Regions from separate parts of the Ochrobactrum vermis genome, predicted to be linked through region 2. Evidence: riboswitches for the same ligand, from Rfam matches in the RefSeq annotation. Region 2 holds a riboswitch; the other holds the start of a gene.
The links. A riboswitch is a leader RNA that binds a small molecule or an ion and turns the genes downstream of it on or off. The one in region 2 is predicted to bind S-adenosylmethionine.
Positions count from the first base shown of each region.

Region 1 (7,132 bases), on a different contig from region 2:
ATTGACAGAAACATGTTAAGAGCCAGCCAAAGCCCGTGATTACCCATCACGGGCTTTGCCGCATAAAGAACAACCATAAACAATGCGAGCGACAGAAACATCATGTTGCGCATGTCACGCGACCACGTGGCACCAATGTAAACGCCGTCCATATGAAAGGCCAGCAAGCCTGTAATCCCTGTCAACGCCGCCCAGGGCAGATATTTCAGGGCCTCGGCATGAACGTCTTCCGCCTTGGACAGAAGCCCGATGATTGCATCGCCAAATGCCAGCAGGAAAAAGGCAATGATGCTCGCCATGATCAGTCCCCAGACGAAAGTAAGCTTGGCGCCTCGCACAAATGCCGGGCTGTAACGCGCCCCGATCGACCGTCCGACAATTTGCTCGGCAGCCGCCGCCATCCCGTCCAGAAAGAAACCGGCAACGAGGAAAAAATTCAACAGCACGGCATTGGCCGCAAGGGTGACCGTGCCAAGATCAGACCCTGCCCGCGTAAAGAACGCAAAAGCTGTAAGCAGCAGGAATGAACGGATCATGATGTCGCGATTGACCGCGAACATGCGCAGAATACCCTGTTTCTGAACAATCCGCGCCCAGTTCGGGCGCAGCGATGCATCCTTACGAAAATGCCGAACTACGATGAACATGCCGACAATCGCCGCGACCGTTTCGCCGGTGACAGTGGCCCATGCGACGCCCGTCACGCCCCAGCCGAGTTCGAGCCCGAGAATAATGCAGAGCACGATATTGATACCGTTGAGCAGCACCTGAAGACCGAGGCCGACAAGGCCTTGCCCACGCCCAAGAACCAATCCCAGTATCGAATAGTTGATAAGCGCGACCGGTGCCGACAACATGCGGATCGACACATATGTCGCCATGGCTTCCTGCGTTGCAGACGTTGGATGCATGAAGGTGGATGAGACGGCCACGATGATCGGCAGACACAGGATCATCAGGCTACCGGCCACAACCGCTATGATGATTGCCCGCCAGAAGATTGCCTGTTCTTCCACGGCATCTTCCGCACCCACTGCTTGCGCAACGAGACCGGTCGTGCCGGAGCGGAGGAAATTGAACAGCGACAGCAGGAAGTCAAAGACGAGCGCACCGATCGCCAGACCACCGATCAGTTCGGCCTGCCCCATCTGCCCGACAACGCCCATATCGACGAGCCCGAGAAGTGGCGTCGTGACTGCGGCAAGCGTCATGGGAATGGCGATAAGCATCACCATCCGATGCGTTACTTCGAACGGCCTTGTTACGCCACCAGCACGTTGCAGCGACTGATCCATTAATGCTTGTCCCGAATGCATGCCCTTTTAGAGCGGTTCCGGTTGATATCGAATCGTCGGAACCGTTCTATCTATTTCTTCTGTCGCATTATCCTACGCAAAACCGCTTCGCACTTTTGCTGGAAATGCTCTGGATCGAAATGATCTACTCTGGAATCACTCGAAACTACAGAGAAATCGGCCACCGGATTGTCGCAGTTCCTGACAGCGAACTGTCAGGAGAAACGAAGCCGTTACAATCCGAGCATCATAGCCCAGTACATATAGGTGGGTTTGCTTTCAGGCGTGGCCCAAGCAAGGCCATAATGCTCGAAAGTCGGATCGAGCATGTTCTTGCGATGGCCCGGCGATTTCATCCATGCGTCGAAGACAGCCTGTGTATCCCGCTGTCCTGATGCCACATTTTCTGCTGCCGGTCCGCGGATACCCGCCTGGCGCAGTCGAGCGACAAAACCGTTACCCCAGCCGACACTGTGACCGATCTTTCCATAACTCGCCATACGCCGGGCCTGATAAAGAGCGGCTTGCTCAAGCTTGGAATCTGTCGCCATCACAGGCAGACCGTTTGCCTTGCGAATAGCGTTAAAAATCTGCGTGGGCTCATTATCCCCCGCAGCCGATGCCATGTTCGATGGCATTGCCGACACCGCCAGCGCTCCTCCGGCGAGGAGCAGAAAGCCGCGCCGGTTCAATGTTAATCCTTGTTCTTGCTGCATTGCCTATCTGAGCTATCCAATTACCGAATTGAGTTCATTTCCGGTAGCTGAGGATACGGAGCAAAATAAAGGCAGGAATAACGACTGCCGCACCAAGGATGAAATAATCGACGAAGCCTGCAATTGCCGAAAAGCCCATATTCCAAAGGCGCAGGAAGAAATCGCGGATACCATAGAAAATATCATAGGGCGTCCAGTGAAACGCGCTCATAACCACGCCGACGACCAGCGAAATCAGCACCAGCTTGATCAGGATACGGGCGGGCGTATCGCCAAGAAAACGGTTCACACCATCCGACATGCAAATCTCCTGTGTCTCTGCCAAGGCATTGTGATGCCAACGCATCACGCCTTCAAAAAGTGCAATCGCCACTCTGGCTTAACCAAAACCTTCGGGTTTTGGTATTATTCGCCAAAGCGGCAGATTCATCGCGCAAGAAATAGGCTGTCCGTGCCACCTTCGCAAGTTCTGCGCTTGCCTATCGCTGTTTGCGGTAATCGCGCGGAGCCTTCTGCTTTTGTCGTGTGAACGAGCGGTTCATGCTCCGCGTATCGGTGAAGCCGCTTGCAACAGCCACCTCAAGCAGCGACAGGCCTGTTTCAGACAAGAGTTCCTTGGCCTTTTTGACCCGGAGCTCCTCGCGAACCTCGAATGCCGTTCGTTCGAGGGCGAGCCTGAAACCACGTTCCATCTGACGAACGGAAATTCCCAGCCGACGCGCAACGTCGATCATCGGCACAGGGTCTTCCAGTGTTTCTTCGAAAATCCGTATTGCCTTGCGGATCATCGGCGAGCGCACGCCGTTGAAGCTCAAGGCAGGCTGCTCGGAGCGCACTAGCTCATAGGGGATCATAAGAATGGATGCGCTCTTGCGCGCCAGTTCCTCGGAAATCTCGGTCTGTATGATTGAAAGCGCCAGCGATGCCGTACCTAACCCACCCGCGCAGGTGAAGTGTCTTCCGCTCCGGTGAAACAGGCTGGTCGTATCAGCGCTATAACCGTCGAAAAGCTCCAGAAAATCGTCGCGATGGAACCAGCTCACACAGCAATTGCGATCTGGCAGAAGATCGGCTTCCGCCAGCAGAAAGGCAGCCGTGCAAAGACCAACCACGGTCTTTCCACGTCGGTCGGCGCGCTTGATAAGATCGACCAGCGCCTGTTGTCGCGGCCGATATTGCGCGAGCAATCCGCCGACAACTGCGACATAGTCACAATCGTCGAGTTCGCCGATAGGAGCGGTTGGCTCGATCACCATACCGGAACTGGACGTAACAGGAGCCCCCGATAGCGTGCAGATTTTCCACGCACAGCGTATCTGACGGCTCTTGTCGCGATCATCGGCAGCAAGGCGAAAAGGATCGAGGAAAAGGCTCAGTGCACTCAGCGTAAAGCCCGGTAGCGCAACAATACCAACCGATAGCCTGCGTTGCGGGACATCTGTTGCCGCTTGCAGCTTCTTGACCTGATCCCGTTCAATTCCATTGGTCACTTAGGTCGCTCTCCTCCGCCCAAAACTATATCTGCTTGGAGGAGGCTGATATAGTCAACGAAAATGCTTGGAAAGCTTCAACTGCTGCGCTTGATAGTTGGAGCCGAGATCGACGCCGTAAAGTGCTGAAGGGCGATGCAGCATGTGCTCGTAAATGAGGCGCCCAACGATCTGTCCGTGCTCCAGAATGAACGGAACTTCGTGGCTGCGGACTTCCAGAACGGCACGACTGCCGGTGCCACCTGCAGCGCTATGTCCAAAGCCCGGATCGAAGAAGCCTGCATAGTGAACCCGGAACTCGCCGACCAGTGGATCGAACGGCGTCATTTCAGCCGCATAAAGCGGCGGAACGTGCACAGCCTCACGCGAAACGAGAATATAGAATTCATCCGGATCAAGCACGAGTTCACGCGCGCCCCGATCGTAGATGGGCTCCCAGAAATCAAGAATGTCGTGCGCGGCACGCTTGTCCACATCGACCACAGCCGTATGGTGCTTGCCGCGATAACCGATCAGCCTGTCAGGACCGCCCGAAAGATCAACCGAAAGGGCGATGCCACCGCCGGAGATATTCGGCATCTCGGCCGCAACCAGCGTTTCCGCATTGTGCAGTGCAGCGAGTTCTGCCTCGTCAAGCTGGGCCCGCCCCTTGCGGAAGCGTATTTGCGACAGGCGCGAACCCGTGCGCACGACGATCGGGAATGTGCGCGGGCTGACTTCCAGATAAAGGGGGCCGTTGTATCCCGCAGGCACCTTGTCGAATTCCTGCGCCCCGTCAGCAATAACGCGGGTGAAGATATCCAGGCGGCCCGTTGAACTTTTCGGATTTGCCGATGCCGAGAGGTCTGGCGACAGCGCCAGGCCTTCGAGGAGCGGGACGATATAAACGCAACCGGTTTCAAGCACTGCACCAGCAGTCAGGTCGATCTCGTGCAGCTTCAGACGTTCCAGCTTATCGATGACCGGCGTACCGGGACCCGGCATGAAGGAGGCGCGGACACGATACGCTTTTGCACCGAGCCTCAGATCGAGGCTTGCAGGCTGTATCTGATCAGGATCAAGGGGGCGTGGAGACGCCAGCAAACCGCTTTCAAACAGCGCGGAAATATCCGCATCCGCCAGAATTCCAGCATCTTTCTGCACCATCAACCCGACACTCCGTAGCCTAGAGCGCCGTGCGTCCGTTTGGACGCATAAAGGTCGCTCTAACTGTTAGAATCTATGCATCGTACTTTCCAAAAATCGAAATCGATTTTTGGGCCGATGCCGTAGCATTACTTGACAAAGACCATTGACCGGTCGCAGCGTCAATGCCAACCCTTGGAGCAGCCTGAAACCGGGTTTTCCGCAGGAATCCGAGTATTATCGGGACGTACGGGATGTACTTTTCCCGAAATGAGACTGTTTCGGCATTGACGGCTCTACTCAACAGGCATAATGGAAAAGTGTTCCGTGGTGATTTGGCCGGCCGGCTTGCAGCCACGTTAAAGAATTCGCTAAAAAAGGCCGCGGTTCGTTACCGGCCTTTTGCGTTTTCGCAAGGCCGGTTTTTTATTGGCCGCCGAGGCTCGACTATCCTGCCCCGGCCGACCAGCTTTCGACAGGTTGGAAAAATGACGACTGAGAATACCCGTAAATTTCGCCCTGCAACTGAACTTGTGCATGCCGGATCGTTGCGTTCCGGGTTTGCCGAAATGTCGGAAGCCATGTTTCTGACGCAGGGTTTCCTTTATCCCAATGCCGAAGCCGCCGAAGCGCGCTTCAAGGGTGAGGATCCGGGTTTCATCTATTCGCGTTATGCCAACCCGACCACGGATATGTTTGAAAAGCGCATGTGCGCGCTGGAAGGCGCTGAAGAGGCGCGCGCCACTGCATCCGGCATGGCAGCGGTCGCAGCAGCCATTCTGTGCCAGGTGCAGGCCGGTGATCACGTGATTTCTGCGCGCGCTGTCTTCGGTTCATGTCGCTACATCGTTGAGACAATTCTGCCGAAGTACGGCGTCGAGATTTCGATCATCGACGGCTCCGATATTGAAAACTGGAAAGCGGCTGTTCGCCCGAACACCAAGGTGATGTTCCTTGAAAGCCCGTCCAATCCGACGCTCGAAATCATCGACATTGCCGCCGTAGCGCAGGTCGCCGATGAAGCGGGCGCCAAACTGATCGTCGACAATGTTTTCGCCACGCCGCTTTTCCAGAAGCCTCTGGAGCTGGGTGCACATATCGTCGTTTACTCTGCAACCAAGCATATCGACGGTCAGGGACGCTGCCTTGGGGGCGTCGTCCTCTCCGATCGTGAATGGATTGAAAACACCCTGCAGGACTACTTCCGTCATACAGGTCCGGGCCTCAGCCCGTTCAATGCATGGATCATGCTGAAGGGTCTTGAAACGCTCTCCGTACGCGTACGCCAGCAAACACTGTCCGCAACTGCGGTTGCCGACTTCCTGGCCGGCAAGCCGGGCGTGAAACGCGTGATCTATCCGGGACGGGCAGATCACCCGCAAGCCGACATTATCGCCAAGCAGATGACCGGCGGTTCGACGCTTATCGCTCTCGAACTGGAAGGCGGCAAGGATGCGGCATTCAAGTTCCAGAATGCCTTGCAGGTTTTCAGCATCTCCAACAATCTGGGTGACGCAAAAAGCCTTATTACCCACCCGGCAACCACCACGCACAAAAACCTTTCCGATGAAGCGAAAGCGGAGCTGGGCATTTCGGACGGTCTGCTGCGAATCTCGCTCGGCCTAGAAGATACTGAGGACCTCGTGGAAGACGTGGAAGCAGCACTGAAGATCGCTCGCTGAACACTCGCTTCTCGATATTGTGGCATTTAGGCTGCAAACCGAGGCTCAAACGATGCAATTGCCGGAACATTCCGGCAATTGCCGCACATTTACCGACCCGAATTATTGACCTCCCCCGCAACTTTAGCGATAGGTGGATCAATAACGGCTCCCATGAACAAAACCGGCGAACCGTTGAGTAAAAAGCACCTATGCTATCCGGCCTCGCCAGATTGCAAGTGCCAAGACCGATGCGAATGTAGGGCGGGTGTGCATGTACAGAGCGGTAACGCGGGGGATCGAAGTTTCGGTCGAACCTTTCTATTTGGAAGATCAGTCCGAACCCGATGAAAACCGTTATGTCTGGGGCTATCGCATAACCATAGCCAACAATTCCGCCGAAACCGTGCAGCTGCGTTCGCGTTACTGGCAGATTACCGATGCGAACGGGTATGTCGAGGAAGTGCGCGGATCAGGCGTGGTTGGCGAACAGCCAACCCTCGAACCAGGCGATTCATTTCAGTATTCTTCGGGCTGCCCGCTAACGACCACCTCTGGCGTTATGGTGGGGCGCTATCAGATGCAGGGTTCCGGCGACAGCCTGTTCGACGTGGACATCCCCGCTTTCTCGCTCGATATTCCCGAACAAAGACGCACTTTGAATTAAGTTAAGTCCATATAGAAATGGCTCGCCACGACCAGCAGCGAGCCATTCCTTTGCTTGCAATAAGATCAGCTTAGGCCTTTTGCACGAACTCCGCCGGATCAAACTCATAGCGTTTCGAACAGAATTCACAGGTGACGCAAATCTTGCCGTTGTCCGCGCTTTCCGCAATTTCCTCAGC
Region 1 covers NZ_PCOC01000001.1:371,444-378,575, reverse strand. Annotated here, with positions in the region: gene CQZ93_RS01730 (MATE family efflux transporter) at 1-1,295, opposite strand, end outside; gene CQZ93_RS01725 (CAP domain-containing protein) at 1,529-2,011, opposite strand; gene CQZ93_RS01720 (DUF6460 domain-containing protein) at 2,046-2,312, opposite strand; gene CQZ93_RS01715 (GlxA family transcriptional regulator) at 2,491-3,501, opposite strand; gene CQZ93_RS01710 (2'-deoxycytidine 5'-triphosphate deaminase) at 3,556-4,647, opposite strand; SAM riboswitch at 4,944-5,023, shown strand; gene CQZ93_RS01705 (O-succinylhomoserine sulfhydrylase) at 5,115-6,308, shown strand; gene apaG (Co2+/Mg2+ efflux protein ApaG) at 6,562-6,954, shown strand; gene CQZ93_RS01695 (Hsp33 family molecular chaperone) at 7,025-7,132, opposite strand, start outside.
Region 1: it holds a riboswitch for S-adenosylmethionine, as region 2 does, so the genes downstream of both, CQZ93_RS01705 (O-succinylhomoserine sulfhydrylase) here and metA (homoserine O-acetyltransferase MetA) in region 2, are expected to answer to the same signal.

Region 2 (7,132 bases):
CTGGAGGCGGCGATTTCAATTTTGATTATCACGTCTCCTTTACGAAGGATGAACTCGAGAACAATCGTGTTTTCTACAACTTCGAAAAGCTGGCCGCAGAAGATGCTTTCGAAGAGCTGCACGGCATGAGCGCTTTCTACAAGGACGAAAGTGGCGCAATCTATCACACCTATTCAAGCTATGCCCGCGGCATTGAAGAATGGGTCGGTACGCTGATGATCCTTGATCGCGCGCCCAAGGGCCGAAATGAAAACAGCACGATGCATTTCGTCAAGCGGCACGATGAATATGAGGCGCAGGCTTCCAAACATAGCTGTTGCGGCTGATTGTTCGAACGCGAACAAAATCCAAGGGAGTACATTCAATGAAAAACGGTTCTTCTCCGTTCGTCTGGTACGAACTCATGACAACAGACGCTGAAAACGCACAGGATTTTTATACGAAAGTCGTCGGCTGGACTGCGAAAGACGCCGGTGTTCCCGGCATGAAATATACGTTGTTCGAAGTCCCCGGATGCATGATTGCAGGCATGATGTCGATGGCGGATATGCCAAAGGAGGATTGTGGAGGCGAACCGGGCTGGATCGGTTATGTCGGTGTGACAAATGCCGATGAATATTCCCGGAAAGTCGAGGCGGAGGGCGGCAAGGTTCTGAGGGCCGCGCAGGATATCCCGGACATTGGTCGGTTTGCGATCGTGTCAGACCCGCAAGGTGGTGTTTTCGCGCTCTTCCAGCCGAAGGATGATATGCCGCCACCGGCTGACCTCGGTTCGCGCAAACCGGGACATCCAGGCTGGCACGAACTATACGCTCAGAATTGCGAGACGGTATTTCCCTTCTACGAGAAAGTGTTTGGTTGGAAGCTTTCACGCAATTTCGACATGGGGCCTATGGGAAACTACAAGGTGTTCAGTGTCGATGGCGCTGACCATGGCGGTATCATGACCGCACCTGCCGGCACGCGAGTTGGATGGGGTTTCTACTTCATGGTCGACGGCGTGAAAGATGCTGCCAGCAGGGTCAAGTCTCTGGGCGGAGCGGTTTTGCAAGAGCCGATGGAAGTTCCGAACGGCGAATGGGTTGTTCAATGCAAGGACCCGCAAGGTGTGAACATCTCGCTTGTAGCGCCGAAACCGTAGGATAGATTGCGCCGCGCGATTGACTGCCGGTACATTTGCGATGATTGGATGGAACATCGAAACGTATCGGCGGAAGATCGATCATGCACGACAGAAGGATGCATCAGTCTCAACGGGCTGGAACTGTGTTCGCCGCAGATGTTGGCGGATCTTTCATTCGGCTGGCGCGCTCGACCTATCCCGGAAATATCGAACTTCTTGAAAAGCTGCCTACCCCGGCAAACAGTTGGCAAGAATTCGGTGACGCATTGGAAACCGCGCTTCGTATTCATGCATCGGACGACGATGGGCCACTTGCACTTTCTATTGCCGGATTGGTTGATCCGGATACAAGTACCGCTTTCTCGGCCAACATCCCTTGCATTACCAGTCACAGGCTGAGCTTTGAACTTGGCGAGCGATTGCAACGACAGGTGATCGCCGCCAATGATGCCGATTGCCTCGCCCTTGCCGAGGCAATCGAAGGTGCTGGTAAAGGGCATGAGATTGTCTTCTGCGCAGTGCTGGGTACAGGCGTTGGTGGCGGGCTTGTTGTCGATGGCCGGTTGGTTCGAGGTAAAGGCGGCTTGACTGGCGAATGGGGGCACGGCCCGATCCTCAACACTTCTGTAGAAATCGACGGACAAACTGTGCTGGTCCCACGCTTCAATTGCGGTTGCGGGCAAAGCGGTTGTGTCGATACGATTGGTGGTGCACGCGGGATCGAAAGGTTGCATCAGTTTCTGAACGATGTGGAAGCAAGTAGCCATAGAGTCTTGCAGGAATGGCTGGAAGGCCATCAGGAGGCGAGACGGACAATTACTGCCTATCTGCAACTCGTTGCTGATCCGCTTGCCGCCGTTGTCAATATAACCGGTACTTCGATCATTCCGGTAGGCGGAGGACTTGCTACCGCATCAGAGCTGGTTTCGGCGCTTGACACGGCGGTGAGAGCCAGAATTCTGCGAAAGACTGACAAGCCGTTAGTTGTTCCGGGTATATTCGGAAGCGATGGTGGTTTGGTGGGGGCAGCGATATTGGGACATCAGACGTGAGCGTGTTACTTGAAGTCTGCGTGGATAGCGCTGGGGGCTTGCGGTCGGCAATCGAAGGCGGTGCGGATCGCATCGAGCTCTGTTCTGCGCTCGAACTGGGCGGCTTGACGCCCTCGCAGGCATTGATGGAACTTGCCTCGAAAGCACCAATTCCGGTTTACGCAATGATCAGACCACGCGCGGGCAACTTCTGCTTTTCAACCGAAGATGAAGCCCTAATGGTGTCCGACATAGGCAACGCCAGAAGTGCTGGTTTGGCCGGTGTCGTTGTCGGTGCTTCGCGGAACGATGGTTCTCTCGATGTCGCCATGTTGGAAAGATTGGCTGCAGAGGCAAAAGGTCTTGGAACGACGCTCCATCGCGCTTTCGATCTGGTTCCGGATATGACGGCTGCACTACAACAGGCAATTGCACTTGGTTTCGAGCGCATCCTGACGTCTGGCCTGTCACAAACTGCGGAAGAGGGGTTGGATAGGCTGCGAATGCTGGCTGAAATGGCGCGCGGGCGCATCAGCATCATGCCCGGCAGCGGCATCAACGCCAAGAATGTTGGTCGAATAGTGGACGCAACTGGCGCAACGGAAGTTCATGCTTCATGCCGTGTTTTGCTCGATGAGAAGGATTCTCGTGCTATCGCCTTCGGTTTTGCTGCAGAACAATCATATCGGACATCGGCTCAGCATGTGAGTGCTTTGAAAGCCGCATTTGCAGACATTTAAAGGGTGTTCATTCCAAATTCGGCGTGTCTGTGAGTGTAAAATCCGCGAACCGTTTGGTTCGCGAAGCCGAAATTTCTCCTACACTTTAAGGTGAAGCTCAAACCCTATTGCCACCCCGAAAGAGTTTGAGTAGAAGTGACATTACATCAAGAGTTGGGGCGACGCCCAACGCCAACCTGCCTCTCCGGGCAAGGTGGTACTCTCTGTAAAGAGAGGATGTGGCCCAACCGGCAAATAAACGGATAGAGCCACTCGCGTCCGCTCCAACATAAACTAGGGACCGACGCGACATGCCGATTAAAATTCCTGATGATCTGCCTGCAACCAGTGTTCTCCAGGCTGAGGGCGTTATGGTCATGCGCGAAGCAGATGCCGTCCGTCAGGATATTCGTCCGCTGAAGATCGGTCTGCTCAACCTGATGCCGAACAAGGTCACCACCGAGACGCAGATTGCCCGCCTTCTCGGAGCAACTCCGCTGCAGGTCGAGCTGACCCTTGTTCGTATAACCAATCATGTGGCACGCCACACGCCTGCCGATCACATGCTATCCTTCTATCAGCCGTGGGAGGAAGTACAGGACCAACGCTTTGACGGCTTTGTCATCACGGGGGCTCCGGTCGAACGTCTCGAATTTGAGGAAGTCACCTACTGGGACGAAATGCAGCGTGTCTTCAACTGGACGCAGACCCATGTGCACCGCACTCTGAATATATGCTGGGCCGCGCAAGCTGCGGTCCATCATTTCCATGGCATGGGCAAGTATGAACTGCCGGGAAAGGCGTCAGGCGTCTATAGCCAGCGCAACCTTGCGCCGTCATCGCCTTACCTTCGCGGCTTTTCGGACGATTTCAAAATCCCGGTTTCGCGCTGGACCGAAGTGCGCAAGAGCGACATTCCGGCCAATAGCGATCTGAAAGTGCTGGTCGATAGTCCGGAGACGGGGCTGTGCCTGCTTGACGATCCGGATCATCGTTCACTGCATATGTTCAATCACGTGGAATATGACACCACATCGCTTGCGGATGAGTATTTCCGTGACATTCAGGCTCAGCCTGAAACGAAGGTTCCTGCGAATTATTTCCCCGGTGACGACGCGACGCGCCAGCCGGAAAATCGCTGGCGCAGCCACGCGCACCTTCTATTCGGGAACTGGATCAACGAGATGTATCAATCGACGTCTTACGACCTGGAAAATATCGGGAAGCGTTAAGAGCGCACAACAGCGAAAGCGCGACCAGAATACACCCGATCCAGGGCAGGGCTTGCAAGGACAAGCGTTGCAATGCAAGCCCGCCCGTAGCAGTGCCGAGCGCAACGCCTATATGCATGGCCGACAGATTGATCCCGACACCGGCATCAGCGGTTGCGGGATCGGTTGTGATGAGAAAGCTTTGGACGACGGGCGATATCATCCAACTGACACAGGCCCAGATCATTAGCACCGCACCGAAAACGGCACTGGACCCTGTCGCGAGCGGCATCGCCACCAGGGCCGTCAGATAGAGAAGGGGCGTCAGCACGATAGCCAGCCGCGGCGACAACTTGTCAACAAGCAACCCTCCGAGGTAACCTCCGGTCATTCCAGCTACACCGAAGGCCATCATTGCCCAGATAACGTTTCGAGAAGAGATGTGCACTGCTTCCAAAAGGTATGGCGCGAGATAGGCGAATACTACGAAATGACCGCCGATCATCAGGATGGAAACCAGTTGTGCGGATACCAGTCTGACAGATTTCAGGTGCGGTATATAGGGCGGCAAGCCGCGTAGGCTGCGTCCTGCGCGGGGCAATGAACGTGATGACAAAAGCAGAACCAGAGCTGCCATCAAAGCCAGACCGACGAATACCGCGCGCCAGCCCAACAACCCATTGACGAGCATTCCTGCAGGAACGCCTGCCACCATAGATCCGCTGATCCCCATGAATATGATCCCGATGGCGCGTCCGCGCATCGCAGGGCTGACCAGTTCCGTCGCCAGCATTGTGGCAATCAGACAAACGACTGCGCTTGCAGCAGCCATGCACATACGAGTGGCAAACAGGATGAGATAATTGGGGCTGATGCTTGCAATAATATTGCTTGCAATGAAAACAATCAGCGCAGTGATCAGAATGACTTTCCGCTCAAACCGCGTCGTGAGGATGAGTGCCAGTGGTGCAGTGAGAGCAAAGGTGATCGAGAAAACGGAAGTCAGTTGCCCGGCAGCACTGACCGAAACGTTCAAACCGGGGGCGATGCCCGGAAGAATGCCAACGATGATATTCTCGGCGGTACCGGTAACGAAAGTTGCTAGCGCCAGCACAAATAACCGAACGTCCATATTTGCCATTCCCTTTCATGGTAACACCATGCGGGCAGCAAAAATGGCCCGGCATGGCGGTGTTGCATGCCGGGTTTCGAGGCAAAGCTTCGGTTATCCCTGATATGATCTCATAACATCCAAACTGGAAGTGCTCTAGCTGGCGGCGCGCGCCAGCCACCTGTGCCAGTCGTCTTCCGACCCGTGAAAGACATTCAGGTCGATCTTTTCGTTGACGCCCTGTGACAGCCCCGATCCCGAATACTGCCAGAATGTCCACGGGCGACCCGGATAGACCTTGGATGGATGCTGGGCTACGGCACGCAGCCAGAATGGATAGTTGGTGAAGGCGCCTTTCAGATTGTCATCATAGAAATCCGGTGCGGTATAGATGATTGGCCGTTTGCCGTAATGCTGCTCCAGCCTGTCCATAAAGACCTGCATTTTTTCCCGCACCTGCGCCGGAGAAGGCCGCCGCTTGCAGGAGGAATCGCCGTTCCATTCGACATCGATGACAGGTGGAAGCGCGTCGGCTTCCTTCGGAACGTTGCGAATGAACCAGTCGGCCTGCTGGCTTGCTACACGACACCAATAGAAAAAGTGGTATGCGCCGCGTTTGATGCCTGCCGCTTTCGCTTCGCGCCAGTTCTCGCGGAACTTAGGATCAAGATGGTCGCCGCCATCGGTTGCCTTGATATAGGCGAAGTTTGCCCCTTGCGTGCGCAGTTTCACCCAGTTGATATCGCCCTGCCAGCGAGATACATCCACGCCGTGCACTGCCAGCTTGCGCGGAGAAGAGCGTCCGAAATTGATCGGTTTCGCGTCACGGAAACGGTGACTATAGATTTTCGACCGTTCTTGCGGTGTAAGGCGTACTGGCGGATAGGCTGCGACTTCCGGTTTTGGAACCGAGATGCGCGCCTGTGGTCGTTCTTGTAGCTGCGGCTGTGGCGTAACGGGCGCAGGCGGCGCAGCCTTGAATGGACCTGCATCAGGTATAGGACCGGCCCACGCCAGGACTTCTTCCTGCCCCGCTGCGGGCATTGGCTGTGGTGCGCTCGCCATTTCGCTCAAGGGAGCGGGTGGAACCGGGCGAGCCACCGAACTCGTGGTCTCAGCCGAGGTTTTCGACTGGAGCATGATGCCGTCGATGCCGGAACTTGACGTACAGCCCGTCAAAGCGGCGCAGGCAAGGGCAATGACTGATACAACCGAAGAACGCATGAGCACCCGTAACGCAAAACAAAAGGGCTGCAACGCTCCTCCCGAGCTAATTGCTAATCAAAGCTTACCGGGAAATGCTGAATCCAAAGTTTACGAAATTGCTAATGCACACCCTCTAATTCGATCGTTCGAGAATTTTCATCAGTGCTATTGCAGAATTTTCCAATACGGTTTCATCAAATCCTGAAAAGCCGAGGATAAGCCCCTGACGTGGCGTCAGTTTCGTATAGAGCGACGATAGCGCCTGAACTTCAATCCCAGCCTCTGCGAGAATAGTTGCAAGGCGTGTATCGCTTTGTCCGTCTGGCAAAGCCAGCAGTAAGGATAGTCCCGCAGGAGGAGCCTCAATCCGGAACAGTTTCGGTTCTCCAGGCGCAAGTGCTGCAATCAGCTTTCGACGGCGTGTTGCATGTATGCGGCGCATGCGCCGGATATGTTGGGCAAAGGCTCCCGTTTCGATAAAGCTGGCCAAGGCTGGCTGGGCCAATGGCGACGGCGCGGGGAACAGGGTTTGTCGTAGTGCTCTGAACTGATCGATCATATGCGACGGTACAATCAGGAACCCCAGTCGCAAGAGTGGCGAGAATACCTTGGAGAAGCTTCCGATATAAAGGATGCGATCCGGATCAAGCGACATCAGGGATGGCAGGGGCTGACCGACATAACGGTGCTCGCTGTCGTAATCGTCTTCAATGATGACGGCATCGCGCTCT
Region 2 covers NZ_PCOC01000002.1:1,426,939-1,434,070, reverse strand. Annotated here, with positions in the region: gene CQZ93_RS21020 (DUF899 domain-containing protein) at 1-326, shown strand, start outside; gene CQZ93_RS21015 (VOC family protein) at 365-1,141, shown strand; gene CQZ93_RS21010 (ROK family protein) at 1,225-2,175, shown strand; gene CQZ93_RS21005 (copper homeostasis protein CutC) at 2,172-2,894, shown strand; SAM-I-IV-variant riboswitch at 3,033-3,142, shown strand; gene metA (homoserine O-acetyltransferase MetA) at 3,185-4,105, shown strand; gene CQZ93_RS20995 (MFS transporter) at 4,050-5,216, opposite strand; gene CQZ93_RS20990 (glycoside hydrolase family 25 protein) at 5,352-6,419, opposite strand; gene pdxR (MocR-like pyridoxine biosynthesis transcription factor PdxR) at 6,535-7,132, opposite strand, start outside.